DNA from 4 places in the Clostridium swellfunianum genome. Region 1 is predicted to be linked to each of the others. Evidence: riboswitches for the same ligand, from Rfam matches in the RefSeq annotation. Region 1 holds a riboswitch; each other region holds the start of a gene.
What was found. A riboswitch is a leader RNA that binds a small molecule or an ion and turns the genes downstream of it on or off. The one in region 1 is predicted to bind lysine.
Positions count from the first base shown of each region.

Region 2: another riboswitch for lysine. It lies ahead of NBE98_RS14560 (aspartate kinase); the one in region 1 lies ahead of kal (3-aminobutyryl-CoA ammonia lyase).
Region 3: another riboswitch for lysine. It lies ahead of NBE98_RS09065 (transporter substrate-binding domain-containing protein); the one in region 1 lies ahead of kal (3-aminobutyryl-CoA ammonia lyase).
Region 4: another riboswitch for lysine. It lies ahead of NBE98_RS16060 (APC family permease); the one in region 1 lies ahead of kal (3-aminobutyryl-CoA ammonia lyase).

Region 1 covers NZ_JAMOFV010000006.1:2,703,482-2,709,563, forward strand. The annotation lists gene kamA (lysine 2,3-aminomutase) at 1-865, opposite strand, end outside; gene kdd (L-erythro-3,5-diaminohexanoate dehydrogenase) at 890-1,924, opposite strand; gene kce (3-keto-5-aminohexanoate cleavage enzyme) at 1,998-2,819, opposite strand; gene kal (3-aminobutyryl-CoA ammonia lyase) at 2,847-3,230, opposite strand; lysine riboswitch at 3,354-3,535, opposite strand; gene NBE98_RS12925 (HDIG domain-containing metalloprotein) at 3,852-4,445, shown strand; gene NBE98_RS12930 (protein kinase) at 4,500-5,087, shown strand; gene NBE98_RS12935 (hypothetical protein) at 5,111-5,272, opposite strand; gene NBE98_RS12940 (hypothetical protein) at 5,325-6,082, opposite strand, start outside.
Region 2 covers NZ_JAMOFV010000006.1:3,049,734-3,055,815, reverse strand. The annotation lists gene NBE98_RS14575 (sigma-54-dependent transcriptional regulator) at 1-877, opposite strand, end outside; gene NBE98_RS14570 (DUF438 domain-containing protein) at 1,154-1,903, shown strand; gene lysA (diaminopimelate decarboxylase) at 2,116-3,414, opposite strand; gene NBE98_RS14560 (aspartate kinase) at 3,427-4,626, opposite strand; lysine riboswitch at 4,747-4,919, opposite strand; gene NBE98_RS14555 (M18 family aminopeptidase) at 5,027-6,082, opposite strand, start outside.
Region 3 covers NZ_JAMOFV010000006.1:1,980,441-1,986,522, forward strand. The annotation lists gene NBE98_RS09060 (amino acid ABC transporter permease) at 1-168, opposite strand, end outside; gene NBE98_RS09065 (transporter substrate-binding domain-containing protein) at 219-1,064, opposite strand; lysine riboswitch at 1,229-1,411, opposite strand; gene gndA (NADP-dependent phosphogluconate dehydrogenase) at 1,517-2,923, opposite strand; gene NBE98_RS09075 (TIGR04540 family protein) at 3,024-3,260, opposite strand; gene NBE98_RS09080 (HAD family hydrolase) at 3,414-4,046, opposite strand; gene NBE98_RS09085 (QueT transporter family protein) at 4,266-4,757, shown strand; gene NBE98_RS09090 (NCS2 family permease) at 5,062-6,082, opposite strand, start outside.
Region 4 covers NZ_JAMOFV010000006.1:3,405,206-3,411,287, forward strand. The annotation lists gene NBE98_RS16040 (serine/threonine-protein kinase) at 1-1,241, opposite strand, end outside; gene NBE98_RS16045 (DUF3298 domain-containing protein) at 1,434-2,096, shown strand; gene NBE98_RS16050 (M3 family oligoendopeptidase) at 2,118-3,812, opposite strand; gene NBE98_RS16055 (TspO/MBR family protein) at 3,976-4,476, shown strand; lysine riboswitch at 4,656-4,829, shown strand; gene NBE98_RS16060 (APC family permease) at 4,959-6,082, shown strand, end outside.

The DNA of each region.
Region 1 (6,082 bases):
AGTATGGTCTCACTCTTATCTTAACAAGCTCATGAACAAGCTTTTTCATAACATGAACACAATCATTAACTCCACGCAGCAATACAGATTGATTTCCAAGTGGTATGCCTGCATTAGATAAAAGCTCGCAGGCTCTCTTTGAATCCTCTGTAATTTCATTTGGATGATTAAAATGAGTGTTAAGCCAAACAGGATGATATTTTTTAAGCATATTAACCAAATCCTCAGTTATCCTTTGGGGCATAACTACAGGTACTCTTGATCCTATTCTTACTATTTCTACATGTGGAATTTCTCTAAGTCTTTTAATAATATACTCAAGCCTATCATCTGACAGCAGTAAAGGATCTCCACCAGATATAAGAACATCTCTTATTGCTTGGGTTTTTGCAATATAGTTTATTGCATTGTCTATTTGAGTCATAGGCATAGCTGAATCATTACATCCTGCAAAACGCCTCCTAGTACAATGCCTGCAGTACATGGAGCATTGATCCGTAACAAGCAGCAGGGCTCTGTCAGGATATCTGTGAGTTAATCCTGGAACCGGTGAATCTCCATCCTCATGAAGAGGGTCAACTAAATCTGCTCCAGACCTCGTGGTTTCAAAAGCGGTTGGAATTGCTTGTTTTCTTATAGGATCATGCTTATCATTTATATTTATAAGAGATAAATAGTAAGGTGTTATTGCCATCCTAAAATTAACTAAGCACTTCTTAATCCCTTCTTCCTCTTCTCCAGTTAAGGGAAAATACTTTTTTAATTCTTCTAAAGTTTCAATCCTATTTCTAACCTGCCACTTCCAATCATTCCACTGTTCATCAGGTATGTCTCTAAAGAGTTCAAGTCTTCTATTTACTTTCATATTAGTTAGCCCCCACACTAAATATTAAACATATAACTCTTCAAAGATTTTTCTTAAGGTTTCACTTTCTCTAAGTTCAGCTAAAGTTATTTCAGCGTGATCTTTTGTATAGCCGTTTCCTATAATCATATTTACATCCTTGCCAATACCTTCAGCTCCAAGAGCTGCCTTTGTAAAGCTTGTTGCCATAGAGAAGAAGTAAACTATTCCTTCATCCTTAACAGGAAGTATGCAGGACATCTCTGTGTTAGGAATATTAACGCAGCTTATGGAAATATCAACTTCCTTACCATTGTTCGCATCTAAGGTTTTATTAAGAACATCCACTGGCTTTTGGGCATCGCTTATTATTGCTTTATGGCATAATCCCCAATCTAAAAGCTTCCTAGCTTGTTCCTCTTTTCTAACCATAGCTATAACTCTTCCTGTTGGTCCCACTCTCTTCATAGACTCATAGCAGCAAAGCATACCTGATTTTCCTGCTGCACCAAGAACCAATACGCTTTGTCCTGGCTTAACTAATTTTGCAGCTTGAGCTGGGGCTCCTGCTACGTCTAAAGCTGCAAGCGCCAAGTTTTCAGTCATATCATCTGGAAGCTTTGCATAAATACCACTTTCAAATAATATTGCTTTTGCCCTAACTTCAACTCTATCTATCTCACATTTTATATCTGTAATTTCTTCAATTTTTAATGGAGTAAGAGAAAGTGAAACTAGTGAGGCTATTTTATCTCCAACTTTTAAATCTCTTCCTTGTAAATCTTCGCCTATTTGAGCTATAGTTCCAATCAGCATTCCTCCAGAACCAGTCACAGGGTTTTGCATCTTTCCTCTTTCACTTACTATCTCTAAAATTTTAGCTTTAATCTTTTCAATATCACCATTAGCTTCCTGCTCTAATTGGGTAAAACTAGCTGAATCAATATTAAGCGCTTGAACATCAATAAGTATTTCATTGCTGTATATATTCATATCATTACATATTTTTTGCGCAGCCTGAGGCAGCACTCCTTTTGGTTCAATAACCCTATGTGTTCCGTATTTACATCCCTTTTCCATAATAAACCCCCATATTCTTATATTCTTATATTCTTATATTTTTATATTTTTATATTTTTATGTTCTTGTATTCTTATATTTTTAGGCTAAGTATTTGTCTTGTCTCTGCTGGGCTTGCAATCTCTCTTCCAAGTTCCTTAGCAAGTCTCACAACTTTTTCTACAAGTTCCCCATTTGATTTAGCAAGCACACCTTTTGATAAGTAAACGTTATCTTCAAAACCAACTCTAACGTGACCTCCAGAGATTATAGACATCACCGCCATAGGAAATTCATTTCTCCCTATGCCTGAAACTGTAAAGGTGCTGCCATGTGGAATACTATCTTTCATAAAAGTAAAGTCTCTAGGTTCTGCACTTATCCCACCATTTACCCCCATAACAAAATTAAAATGCATTGGCGCCTTAATATACCCTTTCTTTTGAAGTCTCACTGCCATATCAATCATTCCCTTATCAAAAACTTCAACTTCCGGCTTTATTCCAAGGCTTATCATTTTATCACCAAAGGCTTTTATCATATTTTCTGTATTAACAAAAATATCGTCTCCACCAAAATTGCAGGTTCCACAATCTAGCGTTGCCATCTCAGGAAGAAGTTCAACAGGTTGAAGCCTTTCCTCAATACTCATTCCAACTGCCCCACCAGTTGAAGGTTGAACAATTACATCTGGACATCTCCTCTTTATCTCTTCCATACACAGTCTAAATCTTTCCTTATCCTGAGTAGGAGTTCCATCATCATACCTAACATGAAGATGAATTATACTTGCTCCTGCTTTATAGGCTGCTTCCGCTTCTCTTCCTATTTCTTCTACCGTATAAGGTACATTAGGATTTTGTTCTTTTGTTACTTCTGCTCCACAAATTGCAGCTGTAATTATTAATTTATCCATGCCCATCCCCCATACAAATATTTAGTTTTATCTTTTTCTCTGTTTATCCTTTGGAACTACGCAAGTTCCTGTAGCTCTGCAAACAACTATTGGCTTTTCAAGCAAATCTGCAGCTGAATCATTGATATCAGTCCTAGGCACAATAACTTTTCTAGCTTCAAACTCCATTTTTCTAGAAGTGTTTCCCCAACCTACAATTTTTCCTTCAGCCTCAATAAAGTCTCCAGCATAAACAGGCGCTAAAAATTCTACATTTTCATAAGCCCTGAACAAGCCTTCATCTCCATCGTTTCTAATCAGTAGTTCAGTAGCAACATCTCCAAAAAGTTGAAGCATCTTAGCACCATCTACTAAGTTTCCACCATAGTGAGCATCATGCATGCTCATTCTAACTCTGATAATTGCCTTCAAGATCATTCCCCCTTCTCAAAAAAATAAAAAAGGCACTGAAGATTCTCAGTGCTTTGATGGCATGGTAATTAAAAGCTACCATTCATCCTGTAGCCATCTATGCAATGAAAATCTTATTCTCATCACATAAATAGCTCTCCATGAATGATAATTCACGGCAAGAATAAAAGTGTACCTCTTACTCCCAAGAAAATGTTCAAGAACAAACATATTCTTTCGGCAGGTAAATCCTTCATCTTTAATATTGAAGGTTCTTCTCCTTAACACTTAAAGATTACCCATTTACTTGCGCCTCTATTTATGTATATATTTGTTAATTTTCTGATTATATTATATCGCTCTTTTTCTTTTGCTGTCAACACAATTTATTGAAAATTGGGATATTTCAATCATCTAGCAAATATTATGTTGTCTAAAATTTATTTTAAAATGATAAAATTAAAACACTATAATTTTATTATAATAGCTCTTACTTTATGTCTAAAATGTTAAAACTAATACTTAACATTTTATATAATGCAACTTTAAAACTTAACACTTGCAATAAACACTTGACACATGGAAATTATATAACTAATATGTAAATAATAGAAATGAAGCAAAAGAAAGAGAGTGAGAATTATGTCTAACTACAAACCAACAAGAGAAGAAGCTCTTAAACTTTTAAAAGAATTTAATAAAAGCGACAGCTTAATAAAGCACGCACTTTCAGTAGAAGCTGTTATGAAGCACTTCGCTGAACTTTTTGGTGAAGAAGATGTAGAGAAGTGGTCAATTGTAGGGTTGGTACACGACCTAGATTATGAAATGTATCCAGAGCAGCACTGCGTAAAAACTGGAGAGATACTCCGAGAAAGAAATTGGCCTGAAGATTATGTTCGTGCAATTCAAAGTCATGGATACGGAATTTGTATTGATGTGGAGCCAAAAGAAAGAATGGAAAAAGTACTTTATACAACAGACGAACTAACCGGTCTTATTGCTGCAACAGCGTTAATGAGACCTAGCAAAAGTATATTAGATACAGAATTAAAATCTATTAAGAAAAAATGGAAAACCAAGGGATTCGCTGCTGGAGTAAATAGAGAACTTATTGAAGGCGGAGCAAAAATGCTAGATATGGAGCTTGATAAAGTTATCGAGGAAACCTTAAAAGGCATGCAAAAGGAAGCTGAAGCTATAGGCTTAAAAGGAAATGTGGATGCTTTAGTGTAACATTTTATAGCTACTACTCATATTATAGTAGAAAGCAATACTTTAGGTGCATATATGGGTAGAAAAAATTATTCTAGCAAGTATACAGATATTGATCTGTTCGAGTGTAAATTTCTTGGGAAAGGACACAACGGCATAGTATATAGGCTTCCTGACGGAAAGGTTATTAAAATATGCTATGTAATGAAGGACTTTCATGGTGAAGCACATATATTGAAAAAAGTACGAGGCAGCAAATACTTCCCAAAACTATATGAGGTTGGCGGGAATTATATGATAAGAGATTATGTTGATGGATTGCCTCTAAATAAATACATAAAGAAGAATGGCCTTAGCAGGAAACTTGTTGTAGATATATTAGAGCTACTAAAGGAATTTGAAAGACTAAAGTTTATTAAGCTTGACATTAGGTGTAAGGATGTATTTGTTGAACCTGATGGCAGGCTTATGGTCATTGACCCTCAAAAATTTTATAGTAAAAAAAGAGATTTCCCTCAGCACCTTTCTAAAGGACTTTATAAGCTTGGGGTTTTAGATGACTTTCTTATTATTCTAAAGCAGGAAAATCCTAGTCTTTATAGAAAATGGGTTCATAAGATTAGGATTTATATTGAGCAAAAGAAAATGGAAGATGATGATTAAAAATGAAGAATGAAGAGAAATCTTCATTCTTCATTTTTAAAATAATCTATAAGATTAATTATCTCTTTGCAAAGCTCTGGGTTGTCCAGAAGTTGCTTCTTATCAAAATCGATTTTCTGTTTTTCCAGCTTTTCTACTGCTTCCCTATAAATACGAAGTGTTTCTACGTTTATTACCTTATTCATACCCTCACCTTTTTATTTTTTATATTATAGTATGAATAAGAATCCTTCACTGCTACAGGTTATTCACTATTTCTTTTACAGGAATAGCAGTTATACTTGCTCCTGGCATATCAGGCATTTCTCCTACTTTAAAATTCATCCTGCTTCCTTCTGAAGGAGTTACCTCGCAATAATAATATTTTCTGCCACTTAGCTCAAAAAAGTTTCCTGGTATACCATCTGCCCCCTCAACAGCAATCGCAAGATGTCCGCCTCCTTCAGGGAATACTATTCTTAATAGCACGATATCATATCCCATAGAAAACAGAATTGCTGCTGAACATATTCCATGGCAATCACAGTCTCCTTCTTTATCTACAAGTGTTTCTAAAGGATATCTTACATATTCCTCCTGGTTTTTAGAAGCTATATCTTCAACATACTTAAGACTCTGCTGAAAAGCCATTACTGCAGAAGCCTGGTGAAATGTAGTAAAACCTCTACTTGCGCACTGACTTTTAATCTGTTTAGCAACCTCAATAATTTCGGTACAAATTCCCTCTAACACATGTTCTCTTAGGGACATAGAAGAATTATCTAAATGCTTCTTAGTCTTATAATCCGCATATCTTTCAAAACTAACAGGAACATTAACACTAAACCTAACAGCATGCTGCATTCCCAATGGATCATTATTGTAATACCACTCAAAGTATAGAGTATTTGTACTGCTCGAATCTAAATCCTGCTCTTCTGCAATACTCTCCTTTTGCTTTAAGCCTTTACTTTTCTTTATTTTTCTCTTTCTAAAGACAAAGGCGATACAAAGGA
Region 2 (6,082 bases), 350 kb from region 1:
AAAGTGCTCTCATGGAATTGACAGAGACCATTATCTCTCTATCAAGCCTTGAAGATTCCTCTCTAAAGAAGCTGCTTATAAGATGAAATCTTTCCTCTAGGCTTCTTTCAGACAACGAAGGGATTCTGATTATCATAGGTATTCTTCTTGTAAATGTTCTTAAGAGAGCAGAATCAGGATTTTCTGTAGTAGCAGATATTATTATTACACTTGCTTTTCTTTCCTGCTCTGTTTCTCCTAATCGCCTATATATCCCCTTATCCATAAAGGTAAAAAACATTTCTTGCCCTTCTGGGGGGAGCCTATGCACCTCATCTAAAAAAAGTATTCCCCCATTGGCCTTTTCAATAAGACCCTGTTTATCTGAATCAGCTCCTGTATATGCACCTTTTTTAGTTCCAAAAAGCTGGCTTATTAAAAGCTGCGGGTTGTTTGCATAATCCGCACAGTTAAAGGTAACAAAGGGTGCTTCCTTTCTAAGCTTTTCCATTTCTATTGCATACTTATGTATAAGTCCCGCAAACATAGACTTTCCAACTCCTGTATCACCAAGAATTAATATATGCATTCCTTTAGGTGGATACAATATTGCAGCTTTTGCTTGCTCTACTGCTGAAAAAAGGCTTTGATTTTTAGCTGCAAATTTATCTATTGTTGTGCTTTCTCTTTCTTTTTCTGCCAAACCTTCCTCGGTAATTTTAAAAAGCACCGGCCTGCCGTTGCTTTTAGAAGCCTTTCCTTCTTCACATAATCTATTTAAATCACTGCTTGCATTTGCTCTGCTTATACCTAGTGCTTCCGCAAGCTCAAGAGCGCTTACTCCACTTCCGTTATCAAGCTCCTTAAGCTTCTCGTAAACCAATTCAATTCTTTTCAAACTGCTTCAACCTCCAATGAGAAAATGAACTTATAATAATATTCTATAAATCATTAAAATTTCCTTTATACTCCCTTAATTATAAAAGTTTTTATAATTTACTTCATATTAAATAGGCTATGTTGAAAAATAATGTTGAAATTACCCAGGTAATTTAACATAACCATTAAATAAAATTTGATTTGAATCACATTTTTATTTGTTCCCAATCACAGAAAGAAAACTGTACTAAAGCTATAATTAAGACAGTTAATTAAGTGAATGGAGGAAAAATATATGGAACGAATAGATAAATTAGTAGAACTGCTTCAAAAGTTAAACTCAGGTGATATAACTCCTGAACTAAGACAAGAGGCCTTAAAGATGGTTTCAAATATTGACCCGCTAGAATTATCTTTAGCTGAACAAAAGCTTATTGAAAATGGAACAAAACCTGAGGACTTAAGACACCTCTGCGATATACACATGGAGGTTTTAAAGGATGAGCTTGATAAGTTAAGATTAAGCTTAACATCAGATCATGTTTTAACTACTATGATTGAAGAGCATGAAGAGATTTTAAAAAGACTAACTAGACTTGAAGAGTTAAACAGTAAAATCCAAAAGATGAATAGCTTCGATAAAAACACTTCCTTATTTAATGAACTTCTAAATTTAGCTGTTGAAATAATTGGTGCTGAACCTCACCACAAAAGAGAGGAAGATGTTCTATTTCCTGAGCTTGAGAAAAGGGGTGTCACAGGACCAACAAGAGTTATGAGAATGGAACATGATATGCTGCGAGCTAAGAAACATGAAATTAAAAGTTTATCGGAGAAAGTAGAAAATATGGACTTTGCAGAATTTAAGTCACAGCTTAATGAAGCAGCAAAATATCTAATCTTTAATCTACGAGATCACATATATAAAGAAAATCATATTTTGTATCCGTCCTCAGTGCAAACTTTAAAAGATTCCAAGCTTTGGCAAACTATGAAAAAAGCTTGCGATGAAATAGGTTACTGCAGCTTCACGCCCTGGAAATAAAATAGTAATAGTTATACCAATTACTAAAGGCATATTCCTTGCAGAGCAAAAAGTTAAATTGTTAAAAAGTTATATTGTTAACTTTTTACTTTGCAAGAGAAAAACCTCCATGGTTAGTACAAAGCCATGGAGGTTTTATTTTCTGTTCATTATAAGAACTGATTGAAGAAAGCTTCGGGTTATAAGCTAGCATATTCTTATACCAATTTTATTTATAGCATCATCTCGTTGTTTATAACATCCTCATAAGTTTGTCTCTTGCAAACAAGCTTTGACTGTCCGTCCTTAACAAAGACTACAGCTGCCTTAGGTATTTTGTTATAGTTGCTGGACATGGAGTAGCCGTAAGCTCCTGTTGAGAGCACCGCAAGAATGTCGCCACTTTGAGCTTTTGGTATTTGCACATCATTTAACAAAATATCTCCCGATTCACAGCACTTTCCTGAGATTGTAACCTTTTCTTTACTCGCCGCTTCAACTCTGTTTGCTATTACACATTCGTATTCTGCCTTATAAAGAGCTGGTCTTATATTGTCTGTCATTCCACCATCAACAGCTACATATTTTCTTACTTCAGGAATTTCTTTTATTGCTCCAACGGTGTAAAGAGTTGTGCCCGCCTTTCCAATTATTGATCTCCCTGGTTCTATAGTGAGGCTTGGTAGGGTTATTCCTAATTCGGCTGCGGTCTTGTCTGCCCTGCTTAATATAGCACTGCAAAATTGTTCTACTGTTTTAGGATTATCCCCACTTCTATAGTGAATTCCAAAGCCTCCACCTAAATCTAGTTCCTTTAATTCATAGCCAAGTCCTTGCCTTATGCTTGCTACTAAAGAAAGCATAACATCAACTGCATCCTCATAAGGAGTTATATCAAAAATCTGGGATCCTATGTGACAGTGGAGTCCAACAAGCTCTATATTAGGAAGCTCTATTGCCCTCTTGACTGCATTTAGAGTATTGTTATTTAAAATAGTAAAACCAAACTTCGAATCTATTTGGCCTGTCTTTATATATTCATGAGTGTGGGCTTCTATGCCTGGAGTTATTCTTAAAAGAATCTTTTGAACTTTATCATAAGTTTTAGCTATTTCATCAATTCTTTCTATTTCATAGAAGTTATCTACGACAAATTTCCCAACCCCATACTTGATTCCCATATCTATTTCCTCAAAAGTTTTATTATTGCCGTGGAAATAGACATTTTCTATTGGAAATTTGCTTTTTATTGCGGTGTAAAGCTCACCTCCTGAAACTACATCAAGGCATAAGCCTTCCTCTGCTATTACCTGACACATAGCAAGAGTTAAGAAAGCCTTTCCTGCATAAGCAACTCTATTGCCTCTTTCCTTTACAGCAAAAGATTTATAATATCTTTTGCATTTTTCTCTAACTAATTCCTCGTCAATAACATATAAAGGAGTTCCATACTGCTTAACAAGCTGAGTAGCATCTACGCCACCAATATTTAATACATTATCTACAACCTTCGTTGTACCAAAAAACTCCATGCTCTCACATCCTTATAATTTAAACTCTTCTGCTACTAGATTAATTGCCTTTAATTTGTCTTCCTGCCTTATAGCACAGGTAATTCTAATTTCTGAGGTAGTTATCATCTTAACTTCTATGTTGTTAGAACTAAACAATCTAAACATTTTAGCTGCAACCCCTGAGGTTGTTTTCATTCCTATTCCAACTATTGAGAACTTTGTTATTTCCTCATCTATATTTATGCTATTTTTGCTTGCATAAGTCCTAATAACTGATAAGCATTCTTTTAAATCATCCTTTGGTATTGTAAAGGATATATTAACCCTTCCTTCTACAGGTGCAGTTTGGCTTATCATATCAACATTTATTCTTCTGCTTGCCATTGCTTCAAAAAGATTTGATAGTACGTTTGTGTCATTTGATATATCTCTTATTGTGACAGCCACATCCTCATCACTAGTGGCAAGGCCTGTAACTGGTTTGCTCTCCATATTCATATTAGTAACCTCCTTAATAACTGTTCCACAAGTTTCGCTATTGCTAAGCCCAACATATATTGGTATTCCATACTTTTGTCCAAGCTCTACTGATCTGGAATGCATAACTTGAGCTCCAAGACTTGCAAGTTCCAACATTTCCTCATAATCTATCTCACTAAGCCTTTTAGCTTTAGAATATTTTCTTGGGTCTACACTATAAATCCCATCTACATCAGTGTATATTTCGCAAACTCCTTGAAGCTTAACAGCTATAGCAACTGCAGTAGTGTCAGAACCGCCTCTTCCAAGAGTGGTTATATCTCCTTCTTCATTGATTCCCTGAAAACCTGCAACAATCACTATTTTACCTTCCTCAAGGCTCTCTTTAAGGTGGTTTCCATCTATATCCTCAATAAGAGATTTTCCATACTGCCCACTTGTTCTTATTCCAATCTGATAAGCTGTATAGCTTACAGCATCATAACCTGAATCCTTTAAAGCCATAGCAAGAAGCGCCGAAGATATCATCTCACCTGTAGAAAGAAGTACATCTAGCTCTCTCTTATCAGGATTATCAGTTATCTTTTTAGCAAGTCCTATTAAATCGTCCGTGGTATCTCCCATTGCTGATACAACAACTACTAAATCATCACCTTTGTTCTTCCTCTTAATAATTGTCTCAGCCACATTTTTAATTTTTTCAACAGTCCCTACGGAACTGCCTCCGTATTTCTGCACAACTACAGCCATATTATAGCCCCCTAATTAATGTTTTAATAAATTAGAAACATACATTATTTTATAAAAAAAATAAATGCAGCAAAGGAACACCTTTGCTGCATTGTAATAAGACGTATTACTGCAACTTGTGAACCTTGTAGCTCTCCACCATTTTCACAGTGACAACCCTGCATATATTTTATGCAAAGCCAGGAAGAATACTCGCAAAGTAATTTTTCCTTCGGCCATAACTCCTTTCATCATAAGTCAGCGCGTGCCCGCTCTTTATGATTACTATTAGTTACAGCACCTCTACCCTAGGTAACTTATTCAGTTAAGAATGAAATTTAATTCATCCTTTTTTATAATTTAACACAGTCATTTTCATTTTACAATAGTTATCAGAAAATTTTTCTTTTTATATTCTTTACTATATTTTATAAAACTCTTCAAAAGATTTAACAACATAGCTATGGTCATCTACTCCTCCAAGCTCTCTTATAGAGTGCATAGCAAGTATTGGAGTTCCCATGTCTACCGAGCGCAATGCAAGGTGAGTTGAGGAAATTGGTCCTATAGTTGAACCTCCTGGAGTATCTGAACGATTAACATACTTTTGAACAGGAACTCCTGCTGCCTTGCAGATTTGCTCATAAACAGCAGCTGAATTACTGTCTGTTGTATAGCTTTGATTTGCTGCAAGCTTTATAACTGGTCCCTTATTTATTACTGGTCTGTTTATTGGATCAGCCTTTTCGCCGCTGTTTGGATGAACAGCATGAGCTAAATCAGCTGATATCATGAAGCTTCTTGAAACAGCTCTAAAGAAATCTTCCCTATCTCCGCCAAGAGCTAATACTATTCTTTCTAAAAGGTTTGATAAAAGCTCCGAATCTGCCCCTTGTTTAGTTGAGCTTCCAACTTCCTCATTGTCAAAACAAGCCATAATATTTGTAGCTTCTGAAGCTTCAGCATTAATTAAAGCCTTTATCCCTGCATGAACCATTGCCAAATCATCTAGTCTTGGACTTGATATAAATTCATTATTAAGACCTATAATGCTTCCCTTCTCAAATTCATAAAGGAATAAGTCAAAATCTAGAATATCCTCTTTTAAAACCTTTAATTCTTCAGCAACAGCATTTAAAAGGTAGCTTCCTTTTTCAAGCTGCTCATTTATAAGTGATAAGAGCGGCAACGTATCTTTTTGTCTGTTAAGCTCAACGCCCTTGTTCACTTCCCTATTCATATGTATTGCAAGATTAGGAATTATAAGTATTGGTCTGTTGATATTAACTAATTTTGTAACTGGATTAAGAAGATTTTCACCTTTTAATGTTACTCTTCCAGCCACAGCTAATGGCCTGTCTAGCCAAGTATTTAGTATTGGCCCACCATAAACTTCAGTATTAAGCCTCACATAAATATTTTCAGATGTCATTTCTGGATTTGGCTTTATTCTAAAGCTTGGCGAATCAGTATGAGC
Region 3 (6,082 bases), 720 kb from region 1:
TTTTAACCCTCTTTCAGGCATTGGAACTGTACGAATTACCCCAACCAGTAAACCTATTAGAGATCCAACAATAGTACCTATCATAGCAACCAGAAGAGTCATTCCAGCACCACGAAGGAACATAGGCCAATTTTTTGAAACTATTTTAATTATCCAATCAAGACTCATATCTTGTATTAACCTCCGTTTTCATAAAACTGCGTATGCAGCACATTATTTTAATTTGCTGCCGGCTGATTTTTGATCGCAGCATCCATTATTGCTTTACGCTGATCTTCTGTAATTCCCTTTAGTGTATCATTTATCTTAGCAGTTAAATCGCTTCCTTTAGCAACACCTACAGCTATAGCTGTATCATCATCGGAAGTTTTAAAACCTTCCTTAAACTCTACCATTTTGAAGTTGCTGTTTGCTGCTTGTGCGCTGATACCTTCTGGACGTTCGGATACATATCCATCAATCATTCCAGATTCAAGAGCAACTCTCATAACCGGAAAATTGTCCATTGCTGACTGCAGCTTTACATCTTGAATTTGATTTATAACTGAGTAATGGAAGGTATTTAATTGAGCAGTAACTTTTGCACCATTAAACTCCTGAATTGATGCAGCATCCTCATACTTTCCACCTTTCTTAACTACCATAACTAAATTTGATTTATAATAGTTGTCGGAGAAGTCTATAGTCTGTCTACGCTCCGCTGTTGGTGACATACCTGCAACTATTGCATCTATTTTTCCTGAGGTTAAAGCTGGAACTAAACCATCCCATTCTGTTTTAACTACTACTAATTGCTTTCCTAAACCTTCTGCTATTTTCTTTGCTATTTCAACATCATAGCCACCCGCATATTCTGACGAACCTTCAATCTTGACAGCTCCATTTGACGCATCCATTTGTGTCCAATTAAAAGGTGCATAACCTGCCTCAAGACCTACTTTAAAGGTTTCCTGCTTTGGTGCAGATGCAGAAGCATCCTTTTCAGATTTACTTATCCCACATCCTCCTAAAAGCATTACTGCTGATAATGACATTGCAATTAGCACTGATAACTTCTTTCTCATTACTATTCCTCCTAAATATAAGTATTATTTTGATAATAAAAAGCGCTATCCCCTTATGAGGATAGCGCTATCTTATGAGCCAGCGGCCTTAAACTATACGCAAAAAAGACCTGAGGATACCTCAGGTCGCAATACGCAAATTGGACCTAAACCCTTCTTTTCCCATATGAGATAGCACAACTTAATAAGCCGGGTAGCCTATTAAGACAGTCCTGCAGCTCTTAACTGCAGACCCAGCAAGCAACACTGAGAATATTGCAAGCTTCGGCGATATTTCCTTCTCCTTAGTATCAACACCTTCTCAAACTCCACTAAAGACTGTTAAACATCGCGCCTCTACCTCACTAGTAAAAGTGAGGTCTTATTAAATTATGTTTAGAGTTTACTATATTAAAGCAATGCTGTCAACACTTTTTTGAAACTTTTAAAACAAAACAATTCAAAGTCATTGACTAAAACCATTTATAATGGAATGTCCCTTCTCTATCAACTCTCTCAAAAGTATGTGCTCCAAAGTAATCTCTTTGAGCTTGAAGAAGATTTGCAGGAAGAAACTCACTTCTGTAGCTGTCGAAGTATGCTAACGCACTAGAAAAACCTGGCGTTGGAATACCATATTTAACGGCGGTACATATAACCTCTCTCCATGCATCTTGATAACTTTCAAGTATATTCTTAAAGTATGGATCAAGCATTAAATTTGCCAGTTCAGAGTTTCTATCATAAGCATCTTTTATTTTTTGAAGGAATTGAGCTCTTATTATACAACCACCTCTGAATATCATTGCAATACTACCGTAGTTCAAATTCCAGTTGTATTCTTTAGCAGCTGCTTTCATTAGTGCAAACCCCTGAGCATAGGAACAAATTTTGCTAGCATATAAAGCCTTTCTTATTGCTTCTATTAGATCGTTTTTATCTCGATTAAAATCAGGAACTTTTGATCCCTTTAATATCTTGCTTGCTGCTGTACGCTCACTCTTTATGGCAGATATGCAGCGCGCAAACACTGCTTCTGTAATAGTTGGCGTTGAAATCCCAAGATCCAAAGCGCTTTGACTAGTCCATTTACCAGTACCCTTTTGCCCTGCTGTATCAAGTATAACATCAACCATAGGCTTCCCAGTTTCTTCATCATACTTTGTAAATATGTCCTGAGTTATATCTATTAAATAGCTGTCAAGCTCACCCTTGTTCCATTCAGCAAAAATCTCATGAAGTTCTTTTGCTGATAATCCAATCACATTTTTAAGAAGGACATATGCCTCAGAAATAAGCTGCATATCGCCATATTCAATTCCGTTATGTACCATTTTGACATAATGTCCCGCTCCATCACTACCTATGTAGGTGCAGCAAGGCTCTCCATCTACCTTTGCGGAGATAGCTGTAAGAATAGGTTCCACAAGTCTATAGGCATCTTCCTGTCCTCCCGGCATTATAGCCGGTCCCTTAAGAGCTCCTTCTTCTCCTCCTGATACACCTGTTCCGACGAACCTGTAGCCTTCTTTTTCAAGCTCTTTATTTCTTCTTATTGTGTCAACAAAGAATGAATTTCCTCCATCTATTAAAATATCACCTTTAGATATAAATGGCTTAAGTTGTTCTATTGTATCGTCAACAGCCTTTCCCGCCTTAACCATCATAATTATCTTTCTTGGAGTCTCAATGGAGTTTACAAATTCTTCAATAGAATAAGTTCCCACAAGATTTTTGTTCCCTATCTCACTCATAAAATCATCTGTTTTTTCTCTTGAACGATTATATACAGAAACTGTAAACCCTTTGCTCTCTATGTTAAGAGCAAGATTCTTCCCCATAACGGCAAGTCCTATTACTCCTATTTGCTGTTTGCTCATTATATAAGCTCCTTTCTTTTAATTTCCTTGGAATATTATGTACTATACTATGCAATCTACAATATTATTCGCATTAATGATTATAAATTATGCGGCATAGTTAGTTGTTAAGTTTTTTTGATACCTCATCTATAACGGCTTTTCTATCCTCTCCTATGATACTGATAAGTTTAACAGGCATAAAACCATTTTTATAAACTCTATCTTCATTTTTCTCAATTATAGCTATAATACTTTCCTCAAACTTCTCCTGCGTAATTAATCCCTCTCTATAGGTATCAACTAAATCCATTAGCTTTGTAGCTAGTTCTCTCGGGTTTTTATATACTGCTTTCATGTCCGTTCTCCTTTTATAGTTTCTTTATTACTAATATGATACATTTTTTGTGTAAATATTGCAAACACAAATATTCTTTTTTAATAACTTTTATTGAATAAAACAAAACGCACTACCATTAAATCAGTGCGTTTTCTATATTGATAATACTGATTATTCTTGCTTAACAAGCTCTAGCAATTCATTAAATCTTTTAATTGAGTAATCATATTCGCTTACCTCGCCAAAGCCATAGCTAGCATAGATAAATGGAATACCCGCAAACTTTGCCGCCTTTAAGTCTCCTTCTGTATCTCCTACATAAACTGAACTTTTCAGCTTATTTCTTTCTACAACAAGCTTTATATTTTCACCCTTACTAAGTCCTGTTCTGCCTGGGTTCTCAAAATCCAGAAAATATTTGCCAAGGTTATGATATTTTAAAAACACTTCTATATAACCACATTGACAGTTACTTACTATAAACAGCTTAGAGTTACTTGATAATTCCTTAAGAGTTTCCTCAAGATTATCATATAGAATTCCACCATGCTTTTCTAAATACTCATTCTCTAATTCACAGCAGTCCTTCATCAATTCTTTAATTCTATCATCGCTTAAATTAGGAAACAGCTTTCTTCCAATATCTATTATTTGAAGTCCCATTGTTCCCTTTAAAATTTCCTTTGTTAGTTTAACATTTATATCCTTATTATTTTCAATTATGGTATTCCAAGATTTTAAAACTCCATCTGTGGAATCCCATAAGGTACCATCCAAATCAAAAATTATGCTGTCTATATTCATAATTCTTCCCCTTTCACACTCTATAATGTCATCCATAATTATGATACCTTTAATATCAAATTAATACAAGGATGTATCCAGCATAACTTATCAACTCTAATTCCACTTAGTTATTAATTGACTAACGGAGATAAAGCTGTTAAAATGTACAGGTATCTAAAAGAGATATCGACAGTTCGAAACCATCCTGTCGCTAAACAAAACTAGGAGGTATTAAAAATGAGGTTTAATGTTCGTAAAATTGTATTTGGTGGTTTGATTGGCGCCGTATATGCAGCTTTAACTATGGTTTTAGCACCTATAAGCTATGGTGAAATTCAGTTCAGAATTGCAGAAGTTCTAACTATATTACCTTTTTTCTCAGGTTTTTCTGTTTTAGGACTTTTTATAGGTTGCATTGTATCTAATATTTTAAGTCCAATAGGTCCATTAGATATGATCTTTGGCTCTCTTGCAACTTTAATAGCTGCAATAATGACATATTACATTGGAAAGAGCAATTTTAAGTTAAGAAGGTTTCTTGCTCCATTACCAGCTGTAGTAGTTAATGCTGTTATTATAGGACTTTTAATAAGCTATACTGCAAATATTCCATTTATTATTCCTGCCATTCAGGTGGGTTTTGGCGAGTTAGTAGTTTGCTATGTATTAGGTTTACCTTTAATTATGTTAATTGAAAGAAATGAAAAACTAAAGAACTACTTAAAATAGTTAAAACGAAAGCTTCTGAACATTTCAGAAGCTTTCGTTTTTTATATGCTAGCATTAGTATATCTATCATAGAATAAAGTAAGAATAATTTTCTTTCATCAATTTTTATGGGGGTATCCATGTCTAAATTTACTAAAATAGTGATAGCTCTGATTATTATACTAATAATCGAAGTACTTCTAATTTATCGAGGATACAAAATTAAAAATGCATCACCAAAACCTATTGGGGATAAACCTATATTTTCTTTATTATCCTCATCTAAAGCAAAAATCCAGCTGAAATACAGCCGGATTTTTTTATTTTAAACCTGTAGGACAAATTTGAATACAAACAGTACAGCAAAAATATACATTATTGGGTGAACTTCTTTTGCTTTTCCTCTAACTATTTTAACAACTGTATAAAATATAAAGCCAGATGCGATACCGTTAGCTATGCTGTAGGTAAATGGCATCATAACTACAGTTAGGAAAGCAGGAAGAGCCTCTTCAAAATTTTCAAAATCAATTTTCATAATCGAACTTATCATGAGCACACCAACTATGATAAGTGCCGGAGCAGTAGCCTGAGCTGGAACAATTCCAACTAATGGTGAAAGGAATAAGGATAAGAAGAAACATATAGCAACAACTACTGATGTTAAACCAGTTCTTCCACCTTGACTTATACCTGCGGCGCTTTCTACATAAGTAGTAACGTTACTTGTTCCAAGAAGTGCTCCTATCGAAGTAGCTGTAGCATCAGCAAACAAAGCTTTATCTATCTTTCTTGGGAACATCCCTTTCTTAGGCACATCATTCTTTTCATCAAACATTCCTGTTTTCGCGCCAGTTCCAATAAATGTACCTATTGTATCAAAAGTATCAACCAAGCTGAAGGAAACTATTATTGTTATTGCTGTAAGTATTCCTGTTTGAGCAGTGAATAGCTCTGAGAAACTTAACTGCATTAAAGTAGGCTTTATGCTTGGAGGCATTGAGAAAATATTAAAGTTTTGCGGAAGGAATAATCCAAGCTTTGCACCAAATCCAACTTGAGCAACAACTCCAGCTATAGTTGTAATTATTATCCCAATAAGGATAGACCCTTTAACATTCTTCACCATAAGAGCAACTGTAACAACTAGTCCAAATAACGCTAGCAGTGTTGTTGGAGCTTTCACATTTCCAAAGGCAACTAAAGTTGCAGGATCAGATACAACCAATCCAGCTTCCTTAAAGCCAATTAACGCTATAAATAAACCTATACCAGCTCCAATTGCATTTTTAAGAGATTCAGGGATTGCATTTACTATTGCTATTCTAATTTTAGTAACTGTGATA
Region 4 (6,082 bases), 700 kb from region 1:
TGTGGAAGAACTACAGAAAGCTTTGAATTAGACACAGATGCAGCAGGATTTAAAGTAAACTGTACATGCAGTTTCTTATTATCGTCTTTATCCTTGTTTTTACCTTTGCCAGAATTGGAACTAGTGCTTAGTAGTATAGGTTTTTTACTGTATAAAATTCCTCTAACTATAGCATCTTTTTCAATAACTTCTTTTGGCGGTTGTACTTCAGGTTTTGTTTCAGATTTTGGTTCTGTTTTCTCAATAGCCTTTGGCGTAGAAGGATTATTAGAAGCTTTATTTTTGGATTCTTTATTGTTTAGAAGAAAGGTTAGCAGCAAAACTAAACCAATTATTAAAGCAAGTACTGTTATTATGATAAATTTAGTTTTCTTCCTAGGTTTCTTATTAGCATTATTAGAAGACTTAGGAGGCTTCACTTCGGTATTGCTGAAAATCATAAAGCTTGTTTTTTTGTATTCCAAGTCAGAAATAGCAGCATTTATTTCTTTCATTATTTCTTTTACGCTTCCAAAACGGTCTGTAGGCACTATGGAAGCGGCTGTTTTAATTATTCTAATTAACTTTTTATCTGCGGACTCTGGATAATTCTCATCAAACATTAGTTCAGTAGGCATGTCTATAGATTTTCCTGTTAGCATAAAAAACATAGTTGCACCTAAGGAATAAATATCAGTCTGGGCATTTGATTGAACATTCACCAACTGCTCAGGAGCTATGTAGCCTCTTGAACCTAAAATTATAGTATCACCTTCCTGACCGTCTTTGTAGGTACGCGCTATACCAAAGTCAATAAGCACTACTTTGTTATCGGGCTTAATCATTATATTTGATGGTTTTAAGTCACGATATATAATTGGTGGATTAAGACTATGAAGATAATCTAAAATACTGCAAAGCTCTAAGGTGATTTGCATAACTGCATCTGAAGTTAATGGACCATTATAATCTATATATTCTTTTAAAGTTTTGCCTTGTATATAGTCTTCAACTATATACAAGTTATCTTCTTCATAAAATATATCAACGATTCTTAAGATGCCAGAATGCTGCAAATTCTTAAGTATATTTGGCTCTGCAAGAAAGTCCATCTTCTTTTTTAATTCACTGCTTACCTCTTTAACAGCCCACAAGTTACCTAAACGATTATTTCTGCATAGATAAACGGTACTCATTCCGCCTTGTCCTAAAACGTTTATTATTTCGTATTTTCCATCTAGTATATGTCCTGGATTTAGCATGAAATTCTCCTTTCAGTTAATACCTTATCTATAAAAGTGTAGTATTATTTATATTTTTTTTCTATAGGAAAATTATATCATAAAAAGTTACATCTTATTCCACCTATGAATAATATAAATAATAAGGGAAGGTTTAATATTAACAGATTGATATTTTTACTTAACCAGATTAGAAAAAGGAGTTGGATGGCAGTGGGACATAGAAGAAAGCCTGCATTAATTACAGATGTTAAAGTTGAAAGTCCTGGTCTAAACCTGACATATCCCAAGGTCAGCGGACTCAAGCATAAAAGTGCTGAGTCTGGCATTAATAGATATATCAAAAAAGAAGTTCACAAGATACTTAAAGGCGAGGGCTATGGAAAAGATGAAAATAAGAAATTTACAGGTGGCTATACTGTCAAGCTTAATAGAAGAGGGACTCTAAGTATTAATATTGAAGTTTATCATCATGTAAAAGGAGAAGAAAAGGGAATAACTATAAGAAAGACCATCAATATAAGCTTAAAGGATGCAAGAGTATATTACTTGAACGATTTATTCAGCAGGAAGTTAAAGAAATCTAAGGTAATTGGAATATTGAATGATATAATTAGGAACCAGGCAACTTTTCAATCTGCTGATCTAATTGGAGAGTTTGATGGAGTTGATCTTAATCAAAGTTACTTCCTGACAGAAGATTCTATAGTTATATATTTAGATAATGAACAGATTAAGTCTTCAGAATGTGGATTTCCTGAATTTGAGATACCTTTTTCAGAGATTGAGGATATAATAAATAGCAAGGGACCAATTGGGAGACTCCTAAGAGATAGAGATGAAAACCTAAATAACGAAGAAACAGCAGACGAGTAATCGTCTGCTGTTTTATTTTAATTATAGTTTTGCATCATCAATACTATTTAACTCATTTTCTATATGTCCTATGATAGAACTTATACAGCCATCTTCGAAAGGCGATATAAGGTTTGCAAGCTTAACTAAGCCCACAAACGAATCGCTTCCCCCTGCCTTGCAAAGTGTTAAATAATCATTCCAAGCATTTTCCCTATTATCGCTGGCTTTTTTAAAGAATTGGAAGGCGCAGATTTGAGCAAGCGTATAATCTATATAATAAAATGGAGAACCGAATATATGGCCTTGTTGATGCCACCAGCTGCCTCTTTCTAAGTAATCATTATCTGCATAGTCTCTGTGAGGAAGATATTTCTTTTCAATTTCCCTCCAAGCATGTTTTCTTTCAGCAGGAGTTGCCTCTGGATTTTCATATACATAGTGTTGAAATTCATCAACAGTAACTCCATAAGGTATAAATAAAAGTGCTTCAGCAAGGTGAGAGAACTTGTACTTATCAACATCACTCTTAAAGAATAAATTCATCCAAGGGTAAGTGAAAAATTCCATACTCATGGAATGAATTTCACAGGCTTCATAGGTTGGAAAATTATACTCAGGAATCTCGTAATTTCTACTGCTGAACACTTGGAAAGCATGACCAGCTTCGTGAGTTAATACATCTACATCGCCTGAAGTTCCATTGAAATTTGAAAATATAAACGGAGATTTGTATTTGCTTATAAAGGTACAGTATCCGCCTCCGGCTTTTCCTCTTTTGCTTACTAAATCCATAAGCTCGTTTTCAACCATAAAGTCGAAAAATTCTTTTGTCTCAGCTGATAATTCATTATACATTTGATTACCACAGTTTAATATGAATTCTGGATCTCCCTTAGGTTTAGCATTTCCAGTTTTAAAGCTGAAGCGTTCATCGTAATATTTGAGTTCATCTAGTCCTAGACGTACTCTTTGTCTTTCCCTAAGCTCTGTAGCTGTGGGAACTATGTACTCTTTAACTTGCTTTCTGAAGTTTGCAACCATTTCAGAATTGTAATCTGCTCTTAACATACGGTCATATCCAAGAGCTACAAAATTTTCATATCCAAGCTTTTTAGCAATCTTATCTCTAACCTTAACAAGCCCATCATAAATCTCATCTAGCTTTTGCTCATTTTCAATCATGAAGCCGTACTTTGCTTTATTTGCTTTTACTCTCATATCTCTGTCAGTTGATATTTGAAAGGGAGCAAGTTGTGAAAGATTTCTTTCTTCGCCTTCGAACATTATTTTAGCAGAAGCCATAAGTTTTGTGTATTCGCTGGAAAGCTTGTTTTCAAGCTGAAGGTCTTCTATTATTTCTGGTGAGAAAGTTTTAATAGTCAGTTCAGCAATATTAAAAAGCTGCTTTCCCCATTTGTCTTCAAGTCCAGTTCTGAATTTGGAGTTAACTAAAGAACTATAATAATTTGAAACTAAGCCTTGATATATAGGAGTATTTTCATCGAAGAAGGTTTGCTCTTCCTCGTAATACTTATCTGTTGTATCGATAGTATGACGAATGCCTACTATTTGGGACATTGATTCAAATTCATTTCTAAGCTCATTTATTTTTTCCATAACTGAGCTTTGAGACTCAAGGCTTTCAGCATTATTAAAGTCTCTTAAAAGTTCATCGAAGCAGGTTTCCAATTCTTTAATATTTGGTCTTTTATATTGGAACTCGCTAAATTTCATGTAGCCCACATCCTTTATAATAAAATCTGAAGATATATTACAATTATATGGTTTAGAGGATAAATTTACAAGATATTGTGTGCTAATTACTTAATAAATATAGCATATTTTTTGATTAAGTATCTTATATTAGGATTAGAAACAATATAGGGAGGAAAATTATGTGTTAAATCCTTTTAAGGTGAACGGTAAAAAGAATATTTTAGCTCTAATAATAAGTATAGTCTTAGCAGAAGGTATAGGTTTTTTAAGCAGTTACATAGGTATGACAGATACGAAGTCCTATGAGAGTTTAATAAAGCCTGCCTTTGCTCCACCAGGATGGGTGTTTGCTGTGGTATGGCCCATTTTGTATCTTTTAATGGGAATAGCGGCCTACAGAATTTGGATGAAGGGAAGAGAAGGTGCAGATACTAGAAAAGCTTTAATCTTATACAGTATTCAGCTGTTTTTAAACTTCATGTGGACTATTATATTCTTCAGATGGAGACTTATAGGTCTGGCATTTTTTGAACTTATGCTTCTCCTAATTTTCATACTGCTAACAACCTTTGAGTTTTTTAAATTTGACAAGCTAGCAGGTATTATAATGATTCCGTACATACTTTGGGTATCCTTTGCAGGAGTTCTTAACTTTACACTATGGATGTTAAATAATATGTAATTATAATAACAATATAACCATATAAATTCTTATATGGTTATATTGTTATATTTTTTTATTGCCATCTCTTAATGTGATTATAGCCTACTTTCAAGCTATATTTATTTGGTTTGTCTGATTTTATTATTGACTTTCTTCTATTCATCCTGCATAATACTATTCGTGAAGTGTAATTAAATAACTAGGATAGAGGCGCGGTCTTTATGAGTACTACTGTGGATGAAAGCATAGTGAAGCAGCAGGAAAGGAAAAATCGCCGAAGCATACAGCAAAAGCTTTAATGCTGTATAGCTGGTTCTGCATAGAATATGTGCAGAACTGTCACAAGTATTTTGTGGAGAGCTATCATTCAGTGGATTTAACATGATGTTTATATTTGTGCGTGTTATTAGGCCTTGAGTGTACTGCTCAAGGCTTTTTTATATGCTTATTCTAGTTTTTACCCTTCAAAAAATTATTTGCCTTTATAGGAGGGGTTTAAGATGGAACAAAATAATAATTTAAAAAAGGACTTAGGTCTTTTTATAGCAACGGCTTTAGTAACAGGGAACATGATGGGGTCTGGAATATTTATGCTGCCTGCAACTTTGGCAGGAAAGGCAGGTCCGGGTGCAACAATGTCAGCCTGGCTTATGACGGCCTTTGGGTCTATACTTCTAGCTTTATGCTTTGCAAGCCTTAGCAGAAGATTACCTAAAACAGGGGGGCCTTATGAGTATTCTAAAGCAGCCTTTGGCGAGTTTTCAGGCTTTATGAATGCTTGGCTTTATTGGAACGGTTCATGGATAGGAAACGCAGCTGTAGTTATTGCAGTGTCAAGCTATGCTGGTAAGCTTATTCCAGCAATAGGCAGCAGTAATCTTGGAGCATTTATATTTGCCACAGCAGTTTTATGGATATTTACACTAGTTAATATAATAGGCGTTAGAATGGCTGGGAAAATACAAACAGCTATAACAGTTTTTGAAATAGTGTTATTCTTATTCTTTATAATCTCAGCTGCTCTGCACTTTGATATTAATAATATAACTCCGATGTTCCCTCAAGGCAAAGGAATGGAAACTATGCCTGCAGCTGCAACTTTAACTTTATGGTCCTTTGTCGGATTGGAAAGTTCTTCTATAGCAGCAGGAGAAATAAGAGACCCTCAGAAGAATGTAGCAAGAAGTACTATAATAGGTATATCTATAGCAGCAATAATGTATATGGCCATTAACTTTTTTGCAATGGGAGCATTGTCACAAGCAAATCTTGAAGCAAGTAAGGCACCAATAGCAGATATATTAACTCAGTATTATGGAAGTGGAATGGTTCAATTTATCACATTGGGAATAGTTGTAAGCATACTTGGAACAACTATTGGATGGCTATTATCTACAGCTAGAGTTGCTTTTGCAGCAGGAGAGGATGGAGTATTTCCAAGCTTCTTTAAAAAAGTTCATCCAAGATTTAAGACACCGCATATTTCACTTATTGTAGGTTCAGTGTTAGTAAATATATTATTGCTCATGAATTATGCTAATAATAAAACTTTAGTTTCAGCCTTTAACTTTACAATACTTTTAGCAACACTTTCCTTCCTGCCTGTATATGCAACTACAGCAGC